2 regions of the Mesobacillus sp. genome follow, and region 2 is predicted to be linked to the other one. Evidence: predicted binding sites of a transcription regulator. Region 2 holds the regulator's gene; the other holds the start of a gene.

Region 1 (5,790 bases), on a different contig from region 2:
TAAAGAAGTAGTAGAATCACCAGAATTCGAAAAGGTGATTGATGAAGAATTTAAGGGCTTTGGTAAGCCTGAGTGGATGGAATAGGTTCCTTAATTAAGTCCCATAATCATGCGGAATTGACCGTATGGATATGGGACTTATTCATTTTTATAGCGCTGTTCCCTATAAATTGGTTAATATAGTAGATGAGATTTGTTTTTGATGAAGTACTACCATAAAGAAACACAGAGGGAGAATTATGAATACACGAGATAAAAAGTCCAGACATTTAGCGGCCATTTCTCTGGCCATCATGGGAATCGGCTTTCTGGCCGCCATTCCGTTCCAGGATTCTTTAATCGGAAAACTGCTGATGGGAGGATTTGAAGCAGGACTCGTTGGCGGGCTCGCTGACTGGTTTGCTGTCACTGCATTATTCAGGCACCCATTGGGAATTCCGATTCCGCATACAGCCCTTTTGCCGAAAAATCGTGACAGGGTAACGAACGCGTTGATCAATATGCTTGAAAACGATTGGCTGACGAAAGAAAGCATCATGGATAAATTCAAGCAAATCCATGTTCTGGATAAGATTTTTGAGACGGTGGAAAAAGAGCTTCATTCGGAATCTGTGAAGAAAAGCATCCAGAACTTCAGTCTTGAAACCGCACAAAAAATAGACGTGGAAAGATTTGCTCCAGCGATTGAAAGCGAAATAAAAGGCTTTCTTTTATCTGCTGATGTATCAGTCCTGTTAGAAAAAGCGTCCAGGCATGTTCTTGAAAAAGAATACGATGAGGCGGCATTCAACTATGTGCTGAATGAGACAGAGAAATGGGCTTCCAAAGAAGAAGCGAAGCTGGTCCTTGGGAAGCTGGGCAAGCAGGCCATCGAAACGACGCAAGCAGACGGATTATTGAAATTTGCGATTCAATCCTTCAGCAATATGATTACCGAAGAAAAAATCGGCAATATGCTCCAATCGTTCATTTTAAAAAGAATGAACAACCTCAAGAATAACGATAACCGCTACAGGCATATGATCCTTGAGAAAATCCGCAAGGAACTGGACGGTATCAGTGAGCGGGAAGCATTGATGCAGGAAATCCAGGGCTGGAAGGATAAAATGGTGAGTGAACTCGATTTGACTCACCAGATCAAAGATGTGCTTGTGAAATCAAAGAATCGAGCCATCGACTTCATAGAAAAAGAAACCTTTGTGGATGATCACGTCATTCCGCTTGTAAGCAAGTTCATCAGTGAAATTAAGAATGATGAGCAAAAAGTAGCTGCTCTTGAAAGCTGGCTCCATACCAAGCTTGCAGATTTAATTGAAAGGAACCATTCCAAAGTCGGCAAGCTGGTACGGGAAAATCTCGACAAGCTCGACACCGAAACCCTTATCGATATGATGGAAAACAATATTGGCAAGGATCTTCAATGGATCAGGGTGAACGGAGCTGTTTGCGGCTTCCTCATCGGGATCGGTTTAACCATTTTCAAATTTATCGTAATGTAGCAAAAGGCCAATCCGTTGTGCGGATTGGCCTTTTTTGCGCAGATATCTTCGGGGCGGGGAGATGCCTGAACTGGAAAATTGCATTGATAATTTCCAATTCGTCGATATCCGGGTCAATTTCGTCGATATATTGTTTTTTTCTTTTTTTCGCCGATATCGCATTCGATTTCGTCAATATGGCGTTCGTTTTCCTGGATATCCATGCCGTGTCCGTCGATATATTATTTTTTCGCCGAAATCGGTGCCATTATCGTTACGTTTTACCAGCTTACCTCAAAATCCGCGTTGTTTTCGCCAAACTCTAAGTTTACCCGCCGGGGTCCACATCTTTTCGTTAATTTGGACTGTATTTTTCCACTCGAATAGAAAATCCCCTGCGCATCTGGCAGGGGAGTCTGTGAAAAAGACATGGTATTATTATTAATCTTCCAATTTCACAAGCTTATAGCCTGTTTCCTTCCATACATGGCGGATGCCCTGAACGAAGGAACTGTAGCTTGGAACATTTACTTGAATGCCATCAAGGACAATCGACCTTGCCATTTCAGGCAGGATTCCTACATATATTGACTGGACTCCCATCAGCTTAAGAGAATTGACTACCTGCTGAAGACGGAAGCCGCTGGCAGTATCCAATTCCTCTGAAACGCCTGTAAAATCGAAGATAACATACTCATTCTGGTGTTCAGCACAGTGTGCCAGAACCTTGTTCTCCAATAGCTCCAGTCTGTCTTCGTTCAATTTTCCCATTATCGGCACGAGAACAGCAGTATCAACAGATAGAGGAATGATTGGCATATCGAGGATTTGCAGCTGCTTCCTGTTTTCCTCCAGCGTTTTCTCAAACTCCGTTACGTCCTCCCATGTCAGGATATAACCGAGATTGTCACCATCCTGGTTTTTCAGAGTGTCAACATGTATGTATGCCGAAAATTTATTGAAAAAATTGATCTTGGCTGTATGAGGGTAATTCCCTTTGGCAAGGATATTTTGCTGACGGAAACCTTCTAATTGGTGCAAATCCTTATTTAAAAAATCATCCGGATTGCTGATTTCTGAAAAAGGACCGATTTTTGTTAATAGCTGTCTTGCAGATTGATTTACGAAAACAATCTTAAAATCTGTATCTGTAATAATGATATTTTCATATATTTTATTTAATAGATGGACGGCATCAACTGATTGAAAGTTAAACATCGTATCGCTCCAATTCTGGGGGCTAATTAAATAAATTATAGCTAATTTTGGAAAAGTGTACAACGAATACCAAACAAATAAAATCCCCGTATCGCGCTCTGTGGAACTGCTGCGATGCGGGGATTGCTGGGAAGGCTGGTTAATGAAGGTCACTTGCTGTTATGTGATGCGCCAGCCTTATCTTTTAAAATTGTTTTGCGGATGAATGGAATGACCCATCTGTCTAAGCCGTATTTACCAGCGTTGAAGCCGGCGAACAGGAGGATGAAGCCAAAGAAGATATCTGTAGGATTATGAGAGACAGTACCTGCCAGGAAGAAGGAGAAATTCATCACTAAGCCGAAGAAGATAGCAGCAGTTGTTAAGCATCCAAGGATCAAGCCAACACCTACCAGGAATTCACCTACCGGGATAATGAAGTTGAACAGGTCGACATTCGGCAGCGCGAAGTTTTCCAGGAAGGATGCATACCAGCCATATACCATGTTTCCATCCGGCCCTTTTACCGGGTTAGCCACGGCATTGCTCAAATACCCAGTTGCATCAAACCCTTTGCCAGTCATTTTTCCCCATCCTGCCATCATCCAGTTATACCCAAGCCATAATCTGATCACTGTCAGCAGGCCAGCAGCGTAATTGCTTTCTCTTAACCATTTTGCGAACATATCAATCGCATCCTCTCAAGAATCATTTATGATTGCCTTACACTACACTATATGGAAATTGGATTTAATGATGATAAGGCTGGAAGTATGTTCACAAAACAGCAACAACAATATGTCTGATTTGCGAACAAAGTTCTAAAGGTGCGCCAGCTGGAGGCTTTAGGGGAAGCGGGAATCTATCAGCAGTAAAACTGAATGCGCAAAAAAAAGAGCCTGATGAAAGGCCCTTTTATCAAGTGGTTTTAAAGTTAAGCAGCGTTGTTCGCTGCGTTTTGTTCTTTTTTGAAGACAGCTTTGCGGATGAAAGGAACAACCCATCTGTCTAAGCCATATTTACCAGCGTTGTAGCCAGCGAACAGGATAATGAAGCCGAAGAAGATGTCAGTAGGGTTATGAGATACAGTCCCGGCAAGGAAGAAGCTGAAGTTCATTACAAGGCCGAAGAACATGGCGGCAGTTGTCAGGCATCCAAGGATCAGGCCAAGGCCAATCAGGAATTCACCCAGCGGAACGATGAAATTGAAGATATCAACGTTTGGCAGTGCAATGTTTTCCAGGAAAGATACATACCAGCCATAAACCATGTGTCCATCCGGCCCTTTTACCGGATTGGCTACAGCATTTTTAAGGTATCCAGTTGCATCAAAGCCCTCTCCAGTCAATTTTCCCCATCCAGCTGTCATCCAGTTATATCCAAGCCATACCCGAATGACTGTCAGCAGGCCAGCGGCACCATTGTTTTCTCTTAACCATTTAGCTAACATCTGAATCGCTTCCCTTCAAAAATAAGTAATGTTTGATTACACTTACAATATATCAGAAACTGGAATTAAGGAGACAGAAATGTGAAACTGTTCACAAATTAGTAACAAGAAATTGGCGGAATCTTGAACATAATTATGAAAAAGAGGGAAAAGCCATATTAGGTTAGCAAAACTTGTTCACCCTAATAGAAAATCAGATCGCCGATAGGCATGGATAGAGCCGGTTTTGATTCAGAAAGGAGATACTTTCGACATGGATAAACAATCAAATGCAGTGACCCAGGCCCAAAATCAGGGGTCAGAAAAAATTTGGAGCAGGGACTTTGTATTTATCCTCATGGCCAACTTCTTTATCTTTCTTGGCTTTCAAATGACATTGCCGACCATCCCGTTGTTTGTAGAGCATCTCGGCGGAAATGATCAACTGATCGGTTTTGTCGTAGGCATCTTTACGTTCTCGGCCTTGCTGGTCCGCCCATATGCCGGAAGATTGCTGGAAACAAAGGGAAGAGCGTTTGTATACCTGACAGGACTTATTATTTTTGTCCTCTCAGTGGGATCTTACGGATTTGTTTTAGGGATAGGATTACTATTCCTAATGAGGATCGTGCAGGGTTTAGGATGGGGTTTTTCAACAACAGCATCCGGAACGATAGCTACTGATTTAATCCCGCCACGGCGAAGAGGAGAGGGAATGGGCTATTTTGGCCTGTCAGGAAACCTTGCACTGGCGTTCGGCCCTTCGCTTGGTCTCGCCCTTGCAGATGCTATTACATTTAAGCAGCTGTTTTTTGTATGTGCCGTGCTTGGCTTGATTTCTTTTCTATTTGCCTCAAGAATTACTTATAAAAAAGTGGAGAAGATGCAGCCTGATACGGAGAGGAACAAGTGGGATTTCTATGAAAAGACCGCGCTGCATCCATCTTTTCTGCTATTTTTCATAACGGTCACTTTCGGTGGGATTACATCCTTCCTGCCGATTTATTCCGCGCAGAAGGGTGTTTCGGGGATTCAATGGTATTTTCTGATCTTTGCTATATTCTTAATGCTGTCCAGGACATCTGCCGGGAAGATTTATGATAAAAGAGGGCATCGGGCAATCTTTATTCCTGGTGCAGCTTTGATCATGATCGCGATGGTATTGCTGGCATGGCTCCCGAATAGTCTTGTCATGTTCATCGCTGCTGGATTTTACGGCTTCGGATTTGGCGCGGTTCAGCCAGCACTGCAGGCGTGGTCCGTCGAGCAGGCGCCGCTGAACAGGAAGGGAATGGCAAATGCAACCTTCTTCTCCTTTTTCGATCTGGGCGTTGGAATCGGCGCGATGGCATTCGGCCAGATCGGCCACTGGCTTGGATACAGCAGCATTTACATTGCCTCGGCATTATCTGTATTAGCTTCAATTTTTCTATATTTGTATCTTACGAGGAAACCTGTTCTATAAAATAGAGCGGGTTTTTTAATGCTATTATTTGTAAGCGGTCATAATTTCAGGGTAAAATACACTTATAGGTATATTTTGGAATCGAAGATATCCGCATAAAACTTTTTAAGTAATATGGTACGGGGTATAGAGAACATTAGTAATCATAAAAACCAAATTGACGAAATTAAACTGAAGAGGAGGAATTATTATGTATTTCAAATCATTTTTCGATGAGCAGC
Region 2 (5,790 bases):
TCAAGCATAGCTTTGCGGCGGTCGCCGAAGCCAGGAGCTTTTACTGCAACTGCATTGAATGTTCCGCGAAGCTTGTTAACTACTAGAGTAGCAAGTGCTTCACCTTCAACATCTTCAGCAATCATCAATAATGGCTTGCCTTGCTGTACAACCTGCTCAAGTACAGGAAGGATTTCCTGGATGCTTGCGATTTTCTTGTCAGTGATCAGGATATATGGATTTTCAAGAACTGCTTCCATCTTGTCAGAATCAGTTACCATGTAAGGAGATGCATATCCGCGGTCGAACTGCATACCTTCAACAACGTCCAATTCTGTTGTGAAGCCTTTAGATTCTTCAATTGTGATAACGCCGTCGTTGCCAACGCGCTCCATTGCTTCAGCAATCAATTGGCCAACTTCTTCGTCAGCAGCAGAGATTGAAGCTACCTGTGCGATAGAAGCTTTGCCTTCGATTGGCTTTGAAATTGCTTTTAATTCTTCAACAGCGGTAACAACAGCCTTTTCAATACCTTTGCGGATGCCCATTGGGTTAGCACCAGCAGTTACGTTCTTAAGGCCTTCACGGATCATCGCTTGAGCAAGAACGGTTGCAGTAGTAGTTCCGTCACCAGCAACATCGTTTGTCTTGCTTGCTACTTCAGCAACAAGCTTAGCACCCATGTTTTCAAATGCATCTTCAAGCTCGATTTCCTTAGCAATTGTTACACCATCGTTTGTAATCAGTGGTGAACCGAATTTCTTCTCAAGAACCACGTTGCGTCCTTTTGGTCCAAGAGTAACTTTTACAGCATTTGCAAGAGCGTCAACTCCGCGAAGCATTGAACGGCGTGCTTCTTCACTGAACTTAATGTCTTTTGCCATCGTAAAAAAACCTCCTCAAATTTTTGGTTTTATAACGTACTGTCGTTAACAGTTATTATTCTACAACTGCTAAAATGTCGTTTTCGCGTAGGATCAGGTATTCAGTTCCCTGGTACTTCACTTCTGTACCTGCGTATTTTGAGAAGATAATGCGGTTGCCAACTTCAACTTCAAGTGCTACGCGCTCCCCATTTTCAAGGACACGGCCTGTGCCCACAGCTACAACTTTACCTTCTTGAGGTTTTTCTTTCGCTGTGTCGGGTAAAACGATACCGCTTGCAGTTTTTTCTTCAGACTCAACAAGCTCGATAATAATGCGATCACCTAATGGCTTGATCAAGTGAAACAACCTCCTCAAATTATATGTAGATTATTTTATTAGCACTCTCCTCGATAGAGTGCTAACACAATTTATATAATAATGAATCTCCATTTTTTTTGCAAGCATGAAGTCCAATTTTTTTTATAAAATTTATTAATCCCCAGCTGCCGGGATTACCGCGACAAAATCAGCTATTTCCCGATTTATTTCGATTTTGCAGCAAGGCTTTTAGGGGATCGGACATCCCTAAAAAAGTCCACCTTAAAGAGTATGCATCGGCCTCATGATCTTTAACCGTTTTTTTAAGCCAGGCACCTGCAATTTGAACTTTCAGGGTCTCTGCTAGTAAAATGGAGAGATAGTGTAACAACGGAACCTTTATAGAATTGAATCGTATATAAACTTATGAACTTGCCCTAAAGGAGATTAGCATATTGAAAAAGGAATATTGGTACATCATCATCATTTATATTGCCATGCAGCTTTCAAGCCTTGTTGGCCTCCCGATTGTAGCATTCGTAGGAGCTGCAATGGGCAAAAGCCTGAAAGAGATGGAAACACTCTCGATTCCTTACTGGCTTGTGATCAGTTTCAGTCTAACTCTGGTCATCGTGCTGCTTATTTTACGAAAAGAAAAGAGGATGGAGGATGATTTACGCGGAATGGCTTCGCCAGCAAGTTCGGCAGCCTGGGCGATAGCCGGTGTGTTCCTGGCATTGATGGCCCAGTCCATCGCGGCAAGCATTGAACAGATGCTCGGTATTGAAATGGGCTCGGAGAACACCCAGGATATCATCAACCTGATTGAAAGCTTCCCCGTCGTCATCCTTGTGAGCTCAATCATCGGTCCGATATTGGAGGAAATCGTCTTCCGGAAAATCATCTTCGGCAGCCTTCATAAAAAAATGAACTTCTTTTTTGCGGCATTGATCAGTTCGGTTATTTTTGCGCTTGCTCATATGGAGCCTGAGCATGTCATCCTGTATTCCGCGATGGGCTTTACCTTTGCCTTCCTATATGTAAAAACAAAACGAATCATCGTACCGATCATTGCCCATGTTACAATGAATACATTCGTTGTCCTGCTTCAGTCCGTATTCAGAGAAGACATTGAGAGAATGATAAGAGAAGCAGAAAAAATCCAAAGCTTTATTGGGGGACTTTAATTAATGAGACAATCTCCTTTATTTTCAGGCATTGTCTACATCTTGTTAGGCAGCTTGTTCACCTACTTCGCCATCCAGAATGTCAATGAAACTGGCTGGGGATTTTTCACATACCTGCTCGTCCTGCTCGCTACCTTCGACTTCGGGTCTGGCATCAGGATGATCCTGTTCCATTTCAAACTGAAACAAATCCAAAAAAAATAGCCTCTTCGATTGAAGAGGCATAGACTGCAGTTATCGTACAAATGAATTTCATTATTCTAAAGCAACACTCATGTCTGTCCTTCAAACCAAAAAAGGGTCCGGAATTCCGGGCCCTTTTGTCTATAAATTAAACCCTTCCACTCGAAGAGGCTATCTCTTTTACAATTCTTCTGCTTCTGTTTCGACATCAGTCGGATAATGTTTAAGGAAATAAATTAATGATTGCAGTTCTACCGCCAGGTCAATATGGTGGATCCTGATGGATGAAGGTACATTCAGTCTTGCAGGCGTGAAGTTCAAAATCCCTTTGACATTTGCCTGGACTAATCGATCGGTAATCGGCTGGGCAACAGCTGACGGAACAGTCAGGATCGCAACCTGCACGCCTTCCTCGACCACCTTTTTATCAAGGTCATCCATATGGTAGACCGGCACTTCGCCAATCTTCGTGCCAACCTTATCCGGGTCAACATCAAAGGCAATTTCAATCTTCGTATTATTGTTCTTGGAAAAATTGTAATTCAAAAAGGCTGTACCGAGATTACCTACCCCGATCAGCGCCACTTTCGTGAGCTCATCCTGATCAAGTGTCTTCCGGAAAAAGGTAAGCAGATAATTCACATTATATCCATACCCTTTTTTGCCAAGCGCACCAAAGTAGGAAAAATCCCTTCTGATTGTGGCAGAATCAACCTTTACCGCTTCACTTAGCTCAGCTGATGAAACCCGCTGCTTCCCAGATGAATGCAGGTTCAGCAGGAAACGGTAGTACAGCGGCAAACGTTTTGCCGTTGCCTGCGGAATTTTCATAGGCTCGTTCGTCATACTCCATCCTCCACCCTGTTCTAGATTTAAATCAACTTATCTTCTCTCTTAAAATCACCGTTCTTCCCGCCGGTTTTTTCGACGAGGTATGTCTTGCCGATCACCATTCCTTTATCCACGGCCTTGCACATATCATAAACAGTCAGCGCACATGCTGAAGCTGCTGTTAACGCTTCCATTTCTACACCGGTGTTCCCTTTTGTTTTTACAGATGCAGTGATATTTAAAATATAGTCACTTTCATTTTGCTCCCAATCGAACGAAAGGTCAATCCCTGTTAATGGAAGCGGATGGCACATCGGAATGATTTCCGACGTTTTTTTTGCTGCCATGATGCCGGCAACCTGGGCAACAGCCAGTACATCGCCCTTTTTCATTTTATTTTCAGTAATTCTTACATATATATCTTCATTAACAATGATGCTCGAATGGGCAACCGCTGTACGAACCGTTTCAGGTTTGTCGCTGACATCAACCATTTTCGCCCTGCCTTCTTCATTAAAATGAGTAAACTCTGCCATGTTCAAGCTCCTTTCAAACAAAATAATACACTATTTTCACAAAGTTGTGTGTGAACTTTGTTGCCAACTTCACAAATTCCTTGCCAAACCTTCATTTGAAGGGGGCGCATATATTGCCGAGCCTATTTGAATGGGGTACACTATCTCTAAGGCAATAGAGGTGAAAAAAATGATATTATTACAAGTTAATCAGCTTTCAAAATATTTTGCTGCTGATCTTATTTTATCGAATATAAAGTTTGAAATACAGACAAATGACCGTGTTGCCCTTGTTGGCCGCAATGGGGCTGGAAAATCGACCCTCCTCAAAATCATCGCTGGACATGAAAGCCATGATGGCGGTGAAATCATCCGTCCAAAGGGTACAAGCATCGGTTATCTCGCACAAAATACTGGGCTGGAGTCCGAGAAAAGCATCTGGGACGAAATGCTTGGCGTCTTTTCCCATCTTCACAGCATGGAAAAGGACCTTCGCCGGCTAGAGGAAAAAATGTCGGATCCTGACATCCTGTCAAACCAGACAGAATACGACAGAGTTCTAAAAGAATATGATATTCTGCAGGTCCAGTTTAAGGAAAAAGGCGGATACCAGTATGAAGCGGACATCCGTTCAGTTTTGCATGGCCTGAACTTTCATTCCTTTGATTATTCCACAAAAATATCCACTTTAAGCGGGGGCCAAAAAACAAGACTTGCATTAGCCAAGCTCCTGTTGACCCGCCCGGATATTTTAATCCTGGACGAACCGACGAACCACCTGGATATTGACACTCTTTCGTCGCTGGAGCAGTATCTGCAAGGCTACCCTGGCGCAATCCTGATTGTGTCCCACGACCGTTATTTCCTGGATAAGGTCGTCAATCAGGTCTATGAAATCTCCCGCCACCAGCTGACGAAATTCCCGGGCAACTATAGTTCTTATCTGGACCAGAAGGCTGAGAACTACGAACGGGACCTGAAGCTTTACGAAAAGCAGCAGGATGAGATCGCCAAGCTGCAGGATTTCATCCAGCGCAACCTGGCTCGCGCATCCACTACTAAACGAGCGCAAAGCCGGCGTAAACAGCTGGATAAAATGGAGCGCATGGACAGGCCAATGGGTGACGAAAAATCGGCTTCCTTCAGCTTTCAGATTGATCGGCAGAGCGGAAACGATGTATTGAAGGCTGACTCACTAGCCGTAGGATACAACCAGGAGATGGTGTCCGAGAATATCACCTTCCATCTAAACCGCGGCGATAGTACTGCCCTCGTCGGACCGAACGGAGTCGGCAAGTCCACATTGTTGAAAACGATTGTGGAAAAACTGCCATCACTTGCAGGGAGTATCCACTATGGGTCCAATGTGTCGATTGGCTACTATGATCAGGAGCAAGCTGAGCTAAGCTCCAATAAAAAGGTACTGAATGAGCTCTGGGATGAATATCCGCTAAAATCGGAAAAAGAAATCCGCACAGTACTCGGAAACTTCCTTTTTTCCGGAGATGATGTACTGAAAATCGTTTCTACTTTAAGCGGCGGCGAAAAGGCCCGTCTTGCGCTTGCAAAAATGATGCTGCAGAAATCCAACTTCCTGATCCTGGATGAGCCTACGAACCATTTGGACCTGGACAGCAAGGAAGTTCTTGAAAACGCCTTGATCGATTATCCAGGCACAATCCTATTCGTGTCCCACGACCGTTATTTTATCAACAGGATAGCCACAAAGGTCATTGAGCTTGATCGTAATGGCGCGACCGAATATCTTGGTGATTATGATTATTATCTTGAAAAGAAGCTTGAACAGGAAGAACTCAAGGCTTTAGAAGCCCAGGCTGCAAAAAATGCCGGCAGTTCTTCTGTGGATAATTCAAAACAGGATAAAAATACTTATCAACAGGATAAAGAAG

What was found. The regulator Rex, encoded in region 2, represses fermentation and respiration genes when NADH is low (regulators of the CRP and FNR family bind a similar motif). The targets are predictions, from matches to a motif close to TTGTGAAATATTTCACAA.
Region 1: AC3EBE_RS02435 (DoxX family membrane protein) is a predicted target of Rex. The motif match lies at 4,205-4,222, and genes of this name have one in related genera.

The regions. Positions count from the first base shown of each region.
Region 1 is NZ_JBYNSB010000009.1:61,453-67,242, forward strand. Features, by position in the region: gene AC3EBE_RS02415 (MetQ/NlpA family ABC transporter substrate-binding protein) at 1-85, shown strand, start outside; gene AC3EBE_RS02420 (DUF445 domain-containing protein) at 240-1,499, shown strand; gene AC3EBE_RS02425 (STAS domain-containing protein) at 1,920-2,696, opposite strand; gene AC3EBE_RS02430 (DoxX family membrane protein) at 2,846-3,361, opposite strand; gene AC3EBE_RS02435 (DoxX family membrane protein) at 3,610-4,125, opposite strand; gene AC3EBE_RS02440 (MFS transporter) at 4,379-5,569, shown strand; gene AC3EBE_RS02445 (MBL fold metallo-hydrolase) at 5,760-5,790, shown strand, end outside.
Region 2 is NZ_JBYNSB010000028.1:4,274-10,063, reverse strand. Features, by position in the region: gene groL (chaperonin GroEL) at 1-863, opposite strand, end outside; gene groES (co-chaperone GroES) at 919-1,203, opposite strand; gene AC3EBE_RS10935 (CPBP family intramembrane glutamic endopeptidase) at 1,620-2,351, shown strand; gene AC3EBE_RS10930 (YdiK family protein) at 2,355-2,555, shown strand; gene AC3EBE_RS10925 (redox-sensing transcriptional repressor Rex) at 2,715-3,380, opposite strand; gene moaC (cyclic pyranopterin monophosphate synthase MoaC) at 3,407-3,901, opposite strand; gene AC3EBE_RS10915 (ABC-F family ATP-binding cassette domain-containing protein) at 4,071-5,790, shown strand, end outside.